DNA from 2 places in the Mycobacterium sp. NGS49 genome. Region 1 is predicted to be linked to the other one. Evidence: riboswitches for the same ligand, from Rfam matches in the RefSeq annotation. Region 1 holds a riboswitch; the other holds the start of a gene.
What was found. Region 1 has a riboswitch for magnesium ahead of AC5Y7D_RS06295 (Rv1535 family protein). Riboswitches for the same ligand answer to the same signal wherever they lie in the genome.
Positions count from the first base shown of each region.

Region 2: it holds a riboswitch for magnesium, as region 1 does, so the genes downstream of both, AC5Y7D_RS21755 (PPE family protein) here and AC5Y7D_RS06295 (Rv1535 family protein) in region 1, are expected to answer to the same signal.

Region 1 is NZ_JCALCX010000005.1:1,455-6,371, reverse strand. It holds partial or broken gene AC5Y7D_RS06310 (transposase) at 1-258, opposite strand, end outside; gene AC5Y7D_RS06305 (glycosyltransferase family protein) at 394-1,179, opposite strand; gene AC5Y7D_RS06300 (glycosyltransferase family 2 protein) at 1,470-2,348, opposite strand; gene AC5Y7D_RS06295 (Rv1535 family protein) at 2,578-2,820, opposite strand; M-box (ykoK) riboswitch at 3,091-3,249, opposite strand; partial or broken gene AC5Y7D_RS06290 (IS630 family transposase) at 3,719-4,062, shown strand; gene AC5Y7D_RS06285 (NAD(P)H-dependent flavin oxidoreductase) at 4,258-4,917, opposite strand, start outside.
Region 2 is NZ_JCALCX010000022.1:62,889-67,805, reverse strand. It holds gene AC5Y7D_RS21765 (PPE family protein) at 1-453, shown strand, start outside; gene AC5Y7D_RS21760 (PPE family protein) at 547-1,758, shown strand; M-box (ykoK) riboswitch at 1,902-2,073, shown strand; gene AC5Y7D_RS21755 (PPE family protein) at 2,450-3,652, shown strand; gene AC5Y7D_RS21750 (PPE family protein, SVP subgroup) at 4,369-4,917, shown strand, end outside.

The DNA of each region.
Region 1 (4,917 bases):
TGGCCATCAGGTTGGTGGCGTAATGGGAAGGTTAGCGTCGCCAGGATGCTCCGGGCAGGGTGGCGCCAATCGCCGAGAGCAGGCCGGCGTGGGCGTCGTTAGTGAGCAAGCCGACCCCGGACAGGCCGCGGGCGGTCAGCGACTGCAGGAGTGTCAGCCAGCCCGCGCCCGCCTTCGGCGGTGGTGACGCCGATCAATAGTATCTCGCGGTAGCCTTTCGGCGTTGACCCCCACCGCGATCGGCGCGTGCACGTTGAGCGTCACCTGGACTACGTCCCACCCCAGGGATACCAGAGCCACCTAGTACGCTCAATTCCGGGTGTCCCAGCCAGCGATGTCTCAAACGTGAAGCCGGAATCAAACCCGGCGCGGTTCACATCGCCGAATAATGAATCAGTCCTCAAAACTGTGCATCGTATAGCTCATGACCGCTTCGCCCCATAACGGCCGCGACAACGTACCCGGCGGAAATTCTTTGCGCCACTTGCGGCCCTGGGTCTTGCGCATCGCCAGCTCCATTGTCAGGTTTGCACCGAGCAGGTATCGCCAGCTGCCGAAGTGATTGTTGGCGGTCCGGCGTCCAAAGTGATTGATGTAGGCCATCTCTGTGGTGTACAAGCCGAAGCCAGCCTTCTTCGCGCGGAGCTCGAGGTCAAAGTCGACGCCCCACCCGTAGCGGCCAAACGTGCGTAAGTCCATCCCACCGATAACCTGCCAGCACTCACGCGACAGCATCAGAGCTGTGCCCTCTACGACATGCACTGCCCGGTACTGTGTTCGCGGAATGTAGTTTTCGGCTTCTGGTTTCGGGTCAGCCTCTGCACAAGGAAACCCATAATCAAACATCGGCCCGACGATTCCCGCGTCGGCGGGCAGTCGCGGATCGAGCAAGCCGGTCACAAATCCCTTGGAGATGCGAGTGTCGTTATTCAGTGTCATCGCATGGGAATAACCTTCCGAGAACGCGATTCGGAATCCGAGGTCGCTCCCCCCGGCCCAGCCGAGGTTCTCGCCGGGTGTGATGACACGTTCATTGCTGACCCTGGGATAGTCGCCCCGGTTGTCGACAATCAAGTACTCGGCGCCCTCGCGATCCAAATCACCGACGAGGGCGTGTGTGTACTCATGCTGGCCGAACACCGGGACCGTAATCAATACGGACATGAGATGACCGTACACCGGGCAGCACCCACCCCACGGCGATTCTGGCGAGGGGGCCAGTGGGCTCGCGGCCAGCGTCTGACACTGCAGTCCCTTGCCGGCGCGGGCCTGCCGTCGCGTCGGTGAGACGACCCCGAGCTTGTCCACGACGACAATAATTGGTCACCACCCGCGCGAAACTTTGCCAGAAATACAACTTCGCCGGGAATTTATCGGCCATCATCAAGCGAAATTATTTTACGCACAAACATTTTCGGCGCCGCTCAGCTTATCTTCCATACCATTGAGGTACCGTGCGGCAAGAGGCCTTACTCATGCCTGCTACTCCTCAAATCAGGTCGACGCTTCAACAACCTCTGTCTATCGAACTGCTGTGGTTCTCCGAGAATCTGAATCTGGTGAATGGCTTGTTTAACAGAATCCTTTAAGTCCAATCCATGAGAGTGATGAACGGTCATTGCCGGTTCCTGTACAACGTCATACCCATTTTGCAGCATGGACTTCGCGAGCGCTGTATCTTCGCCGCCCGCTTGATAGCGATCATCGAAACCGCCGAGTTCTTCCCATGCCGGTTTGGCAATCATCGCGTTAGTCGCGCTGAGAACGCCGGGACTAACTTTCTTGGTCCGCCGCGTCGGCCTGGCCAGCCACACGTTCATGCCAGTCGCCGCCCCCCATCGTTCAACGAACGAAGCACCTTCATTGGGCAAGGTCACACCGTATGCGCCTGCGACATCCTCGTTGTGATGAAAGTGTCGAGCGCCCGCGTGCAGGTTGTAGGCGCTGGCAAACCTGGTGTGCGCGACAGTCACGTAGACCACATCGTGACTGGCCGCCGCCACGCCTAAATTCAGCGATTTGGGGTACGTAAACTCAATCTGCGGCAGATTTACTATTTCTGCTCCGTAATGTTTTGCAACCTCGGGGCTTCTGTCGCTCGACCCACTATCAACGACTATCACCTCGATCTCGCTGCTATAGATCTGCTTGTCTAAGTCCTCAAAAAACTGCTCTAACTTGACAGCTTCGTTATACGATCGCACAACCACACTGAGACGCGGGTCGTTAGCCGGGTCATCTACCAATGTCTCATGATTGCGTTTATTCAGCAGCCTGGTGGTCAGCGAATTGCGAAAAGGTACCAAATCTAGCAAGTCAGGATGCAGCAAATAGATGTCCTCGGCCATGGACAACACTCTAGGGTGAAGGCTTTACTCAAGCAACGTAGCTTCCCCGCCGGGCGGGCCGCAATGCGATGCCTCGGTCTAGACCAATTGCTGCGGCGCCGGCCAGGCTGGGCGGAGCCACGTTTGCGACGTTTGCCTCAAGCGGCCGGACTCGGCCGCGTCGGTAATCCAGCTCCAAGGGGGCCGGACGCACTAATCCGCTGAGGGGCGATTGCTCAGAATCCGTTGGCTAAACCTGGATTTCGAGCACACCAATGCGCCAGAGTGCGGCGTACATGTGACGCATTGGGATGCTCAGCAAGCGAGCGACCCCGTCAACCAGCGGATCCCCCCCGGCGCCGATGTGCTGGCCACAAGTCCGGCGCGTCGCCCTCTTGGGCGCGAGGGCCGCAATGGGGGTGTCGTCGCGCACTACGTGCAGGTGGGGCGCGGAAATTACGGTTACTACTTCGTCGTGCATGGCAGCGGTCATGATCGCCTCCTAGACCCAATCGAGCGAGGATGTGTGGACTGACGTGATCTCGTCCGGTCCGGTTGCGATCTAGGTACGCTATATTGCTCGACGATCAGTTGAGAACGTCGCGCCAGAGACCGGAAAGGGACGAAACCAAGCCCGGATATCGCTCCGGACTATCATCGGAACTCATGCGTCCCTCACCTCCTCACGGTCACGACGCGTGCGCGCATCCGCACGATTGGCCTACTCCACGGAGCGCGGAGATGCCGACTACCCGCCGGAAATCCCACACCCCACCCGTCAGAGGTTTGGCACTACACGACAACGTCCGATAAACCGGAAGCAACCTGGGCTCGACCCTCAAGCCGGGAAGAGCTGTCCTGACCCGACGTTCGGGGACAGCGGCCGATGTTCGTGCAGCCGCCTCACTTAACGAGGTGCTTACTCGAACGATGATGCACGACCCACCCGACTCGGTCAACTGACGGACCCCCGGTTCCCGAATCTTTATGCTTTCACTACGCGCACTCACAACTTTCGCCCAGCTTCGAGCGCCCTGAGCTGTGCAAATGGGGTCTTATCAGCAAGCGCCCAGCGCACTTATTTGCGCTATAGACGCGCCATGGGTGTCTTCCGCAGCCCGCAGCGCTGGCGAGAATGTGTCCCAGCCGCCCGCGCGCGATCGGCTCGCGGATGACGCCAACCCTGCCGCCCGCGGGAGCCGAACGTTGGGTGACTGTCCGAGGAGATGTCTTCGATCGCGGTGCGGTGAAAGCCCTTGCGGGCGAGCATTTTTGCCGCGGCCATGAGGCTCAGGTTTCGATTGCCGATCGTCGAGACCCGCTAGTGTCCTGCGTCATTTATTCCGATCAGGTTGTGAGACTGAGCTGTACCCAATCCGCGGGCTGTAGAGATTGTGTGGACCGGTGACGAACGAGCCGAGTTGAAAGGGGTGGGCGCCGCGCCGCAATAGTGCGGCGGAGTTGGCGATGCGCTCGCAAGCCTGTTGGCGGCAGCCGATGGTGGTTCCAATGCCGAGTTTCCCAATGTCTGGGCTCAGCGATTGGTACGCCACGGCGCTGGCGTAACCGGTCCGCCAAAAACCGACTCGATGGGCCGGGGGATGAGCCGCGGCGAGGCCCGACACGGGTGGTGGGCGATGCGGTGATCAACGAGTTGATCACCGCGACGCAGGACAGCACGCGCAAGGCTGCCACCCATTTGTCAACACGGCCGATGGTCGATCACCTGGGGCTGTGGTAGTCGATGGTGTCCGGGGGTCCGGGCGTGCAACGCACCAACAAGCTACGCCGTGCATCCACACTTCGGTGCGTCAACTCCAGAAGACATTCGGGCCTGGATTGACCCCTAGAACGACAACCCGCGCCCCTACGTGTGGACCAAGCCCGCCGACCAAATCCTGGCTAACGAAGGGCAACTACTGCACCACAATTAATGACTCAAGGCACCTAGCTGCCCGATGGTGTCGATGAACTCCTCGACCATATCGAGTATCACCGCGCGCGCCGGCCGCACGCGGTCGAGTGAACCGACAACCTGGCCGACGAAGTAGGTCGCGAGCTCGCAAGCCTTCGCGCCGGGCTGACTGGCGGCCTGATTGATGCGTAGCTGTGAGTCGCCGGTCAGCGCCGTCTGCAGCGGCATGCCGAGCGGGTCGGGAGTGTCGGGGCGCTCCCACTCGTCGGTCCACGCCGTGCGCAGCATGCGCGCGGGTTTGCCGGTCAGCGACCGCGATCGCACGGTGTCCGACGACGTGGCGGCCAGAAACTTGTCTTTGACCACCGCGGGCGTTTCGGCTTCTTCGGTGGTCAACCACACCGACCCGCACCACACGCCCTCGGCGCCCAAGGCCACTGCCGCCGCAATCTGGCGACCGCGGGCGATTCCGCCGGCGGCCAACACGGGAATTGGATCGACGGCATCTACGATTTCTGGGACCAAGACCATGGTCGCCACCTCGCCCGTGTGGCCACCGGCCTCGGTGCCCTGCGCGACGATCATGTCCACGCCTGCGGCGGCGTGCCGTCGCGCGTGTTGCGTGGTGCCCGCCAGGGCGGCCACCAGCACATCCTGATTGTGCGCGCGCTCGAC
Region 2 (4,917 bases), on a different contig from region 1:
GTACCGGCCGTGTGGGCAGGGATGGCGGACATCAATGCGGTGGCACTCGGGTCCCAGGGCAGCGCCCTGCCACCGATGGGCTCCGGCGAAGGAAATCCGACATGGATACCCGCGGACTCGCCGGACGGTCCCATGGGCATTCCCACCCTGGGAGATGTGGCCGAGATCTCGGCGGTTACCCGCGGCGTGACGGCCGGGACGAACGAGGCCGCGCTGGTCGGACGCATGTCGGTGCCACAAAGTTGGATCGCCGCGACGGCGGTGGTCAACCATGCCGGCGCGGCGAACCCTGGCGGCGGGTGGACCAGTACCGCTGCGGCGCCGGAGGCAGTTGCAGGCGTGCCCGGTTTTCCGGGCATGCCGGCGCCCGGCATGTACGGGCACAGCTTCGCCAATCCTCCGCGCTACGGAATCCGGCCCACCATCATGGGGCGACCGCCCGCCGCTGGATGACAGGGGGGAGGCAACCGCGACCTCGGCGATCGGTTCCGCGTGGCACGCGGCTGCCGAGGCCGACACATCGGTTGGTGGAAGGAGGTGCTGACATTGGATTTCGGAGCGCTCCCACCTGAAGTTAACTCGCTGCGCATGTACACCGGGCCCGGTTCGGCACCGCTGTTGGCCGCAATGACGGCCTGGGCCGAAGTCGGCGCGGAATTGCGTTTGGCCGCAACGGCATACGAGTCGGTGATAACGACGTTGGTCAGCGACGGCTGGCTTGGACCGGCGTCGGTGACGATGACCGCTGCGGTCGCCCCGTATCTGACGTGGATGAGTGCGACAGGCCTGCAGGCCGAACAGACCGCCGGCCAGGCCGCAGCCGCGGCGGCGGCCTTCGAGGCCGCGTTCGCGCTCACCGTCCCGCCGACGGTGGTGGCTGCCAACCGCGCACTACTACTCGCATTGGTCGCCACCAACTTCCTGGGCATCAACGCGCCCGCGATCGCGGCCACCGAGGCCGAATACGCCGAGATGTGGGCCCAGGACGCGACGGCGATGTACAGCTATGCCGCCAGTGCCGCAGAGGCTGCGACGCTGACACCCTTTGCCGAACCGGCACAGACCACCAGCCCGGACGGTGCGGCCGGACACGCCGCGGCCGTCGCTGAGGCAGCCACGTCGACGGCCACCGGCCTCACGCAGACGGAACTGCCGCAGTTGATGTCCACAGTGCCGGCGGGCCTACAGCAGCTGGCGTCTCCGGCGGCGGCCTCACCCTTCGACAACATCCCACAGACTGGTCTGCTCGCGGACATCCTCAACTTCCTCGACGGCAACGACGGCAACCCCTACGGCATCTTCCTCAACTCCAATCTGGTGAACGGGCTCGTTTCGGCCGGTTACACAGCTCCCGGACTGATCATGCCCGCGGTGACTGCCGCGCTGGCCGACGTCAACGCGCTGGTCGAAGGCGGCGAGGAGGTCGCCGCTCCCGCGGCGGACGCCGGTTCCGCGGCGGCCGGCCTCACCGGAGCTCAAAGCGGCCCGGGGGGAGTTGCCGCCGGTGCCAACCAAGCGTCCTTTGTCGGGCGCTTGTCGGTGCCGCCGGCCTGGACGGCCGCGGCCGAGACTGCGGAGAACTCCGCCGTGACGGCGGCCGGCGTCAGTCCTCCCGGCGCAGCGGTACCGCAAGCCGCCGCAGGCATGCCCGGTGTACCCGGCATGCCCATGGCCGGCTCTTACTCCCGGAATTGGGGCAACGGTCCCCGGTACGGCTTGAAGCTGACGATCATGCCACGGCCCGTGTGCGCGGGATAAATGCGCGGCGCGATAGCGCGTAGACGCCGGACGGCACGAATAAGTGGTCTATTGCTACCCCATTCGCGGCATTCACAAATTGCCACAAATTGCGCGGTGCGGTGAGTTGACTCTTGACGTCGCGAGTGCCACGATGAACTTTGCATGCACCTCGCTAGGTGAGGCGTCTGCACGGACACAGGCCACTGACCTCGAACGTCGAAAGACGCCCAGGGTCAGGACAGCTCTTCCCGGCTTAAGGGTTGAGCCCAAGTGGCTTCCGACCTCGGTCGGATACGCCGTGTGGTGCCAAAGCTCTGACGAGAGAGGTGCCGACTCAGCAGGTTCCCTGTTGGGTCCTCATCTCAGTGGCGTGCGACCGGCATCCCCGTGTGCCCTGGCCCCGAGGAGGTGAGAGCGGAGTGAGTCCTGGCGATAAACCCTATCCGAGATCGATGACCATTTCGTCTCGATCCGGCCCGGGCGCTGTACACGTAATCTGATTCGGCCCTGCCGGCCATTATCTACGCGCATTAGTTTTGCGGCAGCGCGAAGTCCTGCGTGCCAAAAATAGCTTTCGCAGAAACTGTGTTTTCTGCTGCCCGAAACCGAATCATTCCCGCCAAAGAAATGCCGGTGTCCCTCGGCGGACACCACGAGGTCCTGAAACCGGGATCAGCACCACAGTCAGTAAGTCCGGGAGGGGCGACCGATGACTGCCATGTTGGATTTTGCCGCACTACCACCCGAGATCAACTCCGGGCGGATGTACTCGGGTCCGGGCTCCGGCCCGATGCTGGCCGCGGCGGCCGCCTGGAACGGGCTGGCCGCGGAACTGCGCGCTACCGCGTCGTCCTACGACGCCGTGCTCGCAGCGTTGACCGGCGAGGAGTGGTTCGGTCCGGCGTCGGCGTCGATGGCTGCCGCAGCCATGCCCTACGTGGCTTGGATGAGCGTGACAGCCGCTCAGGCCGAACAGACGGCCGCAAAGGCCGAGGCCGCCGCGGGCGCCTTCGAGGCGGCATTCGTAGCGACGGTGCCGCCACCGCTGATCGCAGCCAATAGGGCTCAGTTGGCGGTGCTGGTGGCCACCAACATCCTGGGGCAGAACTCACCCGCCATCGCGGCCACCGAGGCCCAGTACCTCCAGATGTGGGCGCAGGACGCGGCGGCCATGTATGGCTACGCCGCTGCTTCAGCGGCTGCAACGCAGTTGAGCCCGTTCGCGGGTCCGCAGGAAACCACCGACCCCAGCGGATTGGCCGCCCAAGCGGTCGCCGTCGACCAGGCCGGCGGCGCCGCGGCGGCCAGTCAGCAGGGCACCCTGTCACAATTGATCTCCGCCGTGCCCAACACACTGCAGGGCCTCTCGGGATCCACTGGCGGAACCGGGGTTTCAGAGGTCAAGGATATTCTGCTCACCGCGCTGGGGCTCAACGGCTGGCAGAACTTCGTGGACGTCTGGGGGCCCAATGCGAACATCTGGAACACGATCACGTCGACCGGCACGTTCACCCCGGGCGCCACGGTCGGCACTCTTTCCAGTCTGTTCGGCGCTTCGGCGTTAACGGATGTGGCCGGGGCAGCCCAGGAGGCGCTGCCGAGCGTAACCGGTGCGGCGGCAACAGCGGGTTCCCTCGATGCGGCCGGTGGCCTGCGCGGGCTGGCCGCCGTGGGCAATGCCGGGATCGTCGGCAAGCTCTCGGTGCCGCCGGCGTGGACCGCGGCCGCGCCGCTGCCGGGTCAGCTGCACTCGGCATTGGGGGGTACGCCGATGATCGGCCCGCCGCCGGCTGGCGCCTCCGGAATGCCCGGAATGCCGTTGGGTAACGTCGCCAGCCAACCTTTCGGCCGAGCGGTCCCACAGTACGGCTTCCGCCCCAACTTCGTTGTGCGGCCGCCCGCCGCGGGCTAGCGGCACGGCTACCCCGGGCAACCAGCTGCGGACGCTGCCCCTTTCAGCAAACCGCCAGCAATCAGGCAGTCGCGTTACAGGCGTTCTTGGCTGCCGTTCCCTAACGTCTTACCTAGGTTGACGTTAGGAGTACACGTGGCGACGGGCGGGCCTGCACTGGGCGGCCTGCCGGCTCGCAGCGGCGACCGGGCCGGTGTCGCCGCGAGGCGCAGAGTCTGGCGGTTGGTGAGGACCGGCTACCCGTAGGCATGCGCCGGTGGAACAAATGGTGAGCACAAGCCGGTACGGCAGTGCTCGAAACCCTGAAATACTTTAAGGTCGCGCGTCCGGAATTTGCCGCCGCCGTTGCCGTCAGGGCATTCAATTGATGGTTCACGCTCCCTGTAAATTCAGTGTTGCGGTGCATATACATGCCTACATGGAAAATTGCTGCGTCAGCATCATTACGACCGCTGGCTGCGGGTTTCAATTTTTGCGAACATAGCTGGCTGCAAATATTCACACGCCTCGATGACCCGCAGAGAGGTCTTGTTTACCTTTCGATTACACGACGGGAACTCGAAGACAATACGCGCCTCGAGAATAGAGTGAACAGACAGGGGGGTCTGGAAACCGGAAAGCAGTACTGAAACTTGCCGGAATTTTCAGCCAGGAACTCAAGATCGGCCGTCATCGATTACCTGGGCGGTCGTCACGGGGATAAAGAGGTAATACGTATGGATTACGGGGCGCTGCCACCGGAGATCAACTCCGGTCGCATGTATACCGGTCCCGGAGCGGGACCGCTGTTGGCCGCAGCGGCCGCCTGGGATGCGCTGGGCGCCGAATTGCACTCCACCGCAGCGGCTTACGCGTCCGCGATCGAGAACTTGACCGCCGGGGCCTGGCATGGTCCGGCTGCGATCGCGATGGCGGCGGCGGTCGAACCCTACGTGGCCTGGATCTCGGCCACCGCGGCCCGGGCCGATCAGGCGGGCGAGCAGGCCAAAGTAGCGGTTGGCGCATACGAAACCGCTTTTGCCGCAACGGTTCCGCCACCGGTGATCGCGGCCAATCGCGCGCTGCTGCTGTCGCTGATCGCCACCAACATCTTCGGCCAGAACACACCGGCCATCGCAGCGACCGAAGCGCAGTACCTTCAGATGTGGGCACAGGATGCCGTGGCGATGTACGGCTACGCCGCAACTTCGGCAAGCGCAACACAATTGACGCCCTTCACCGAGCCCCCGCAAACCACCAACGCCTCGGCGGCGCCCTTGCAGGCG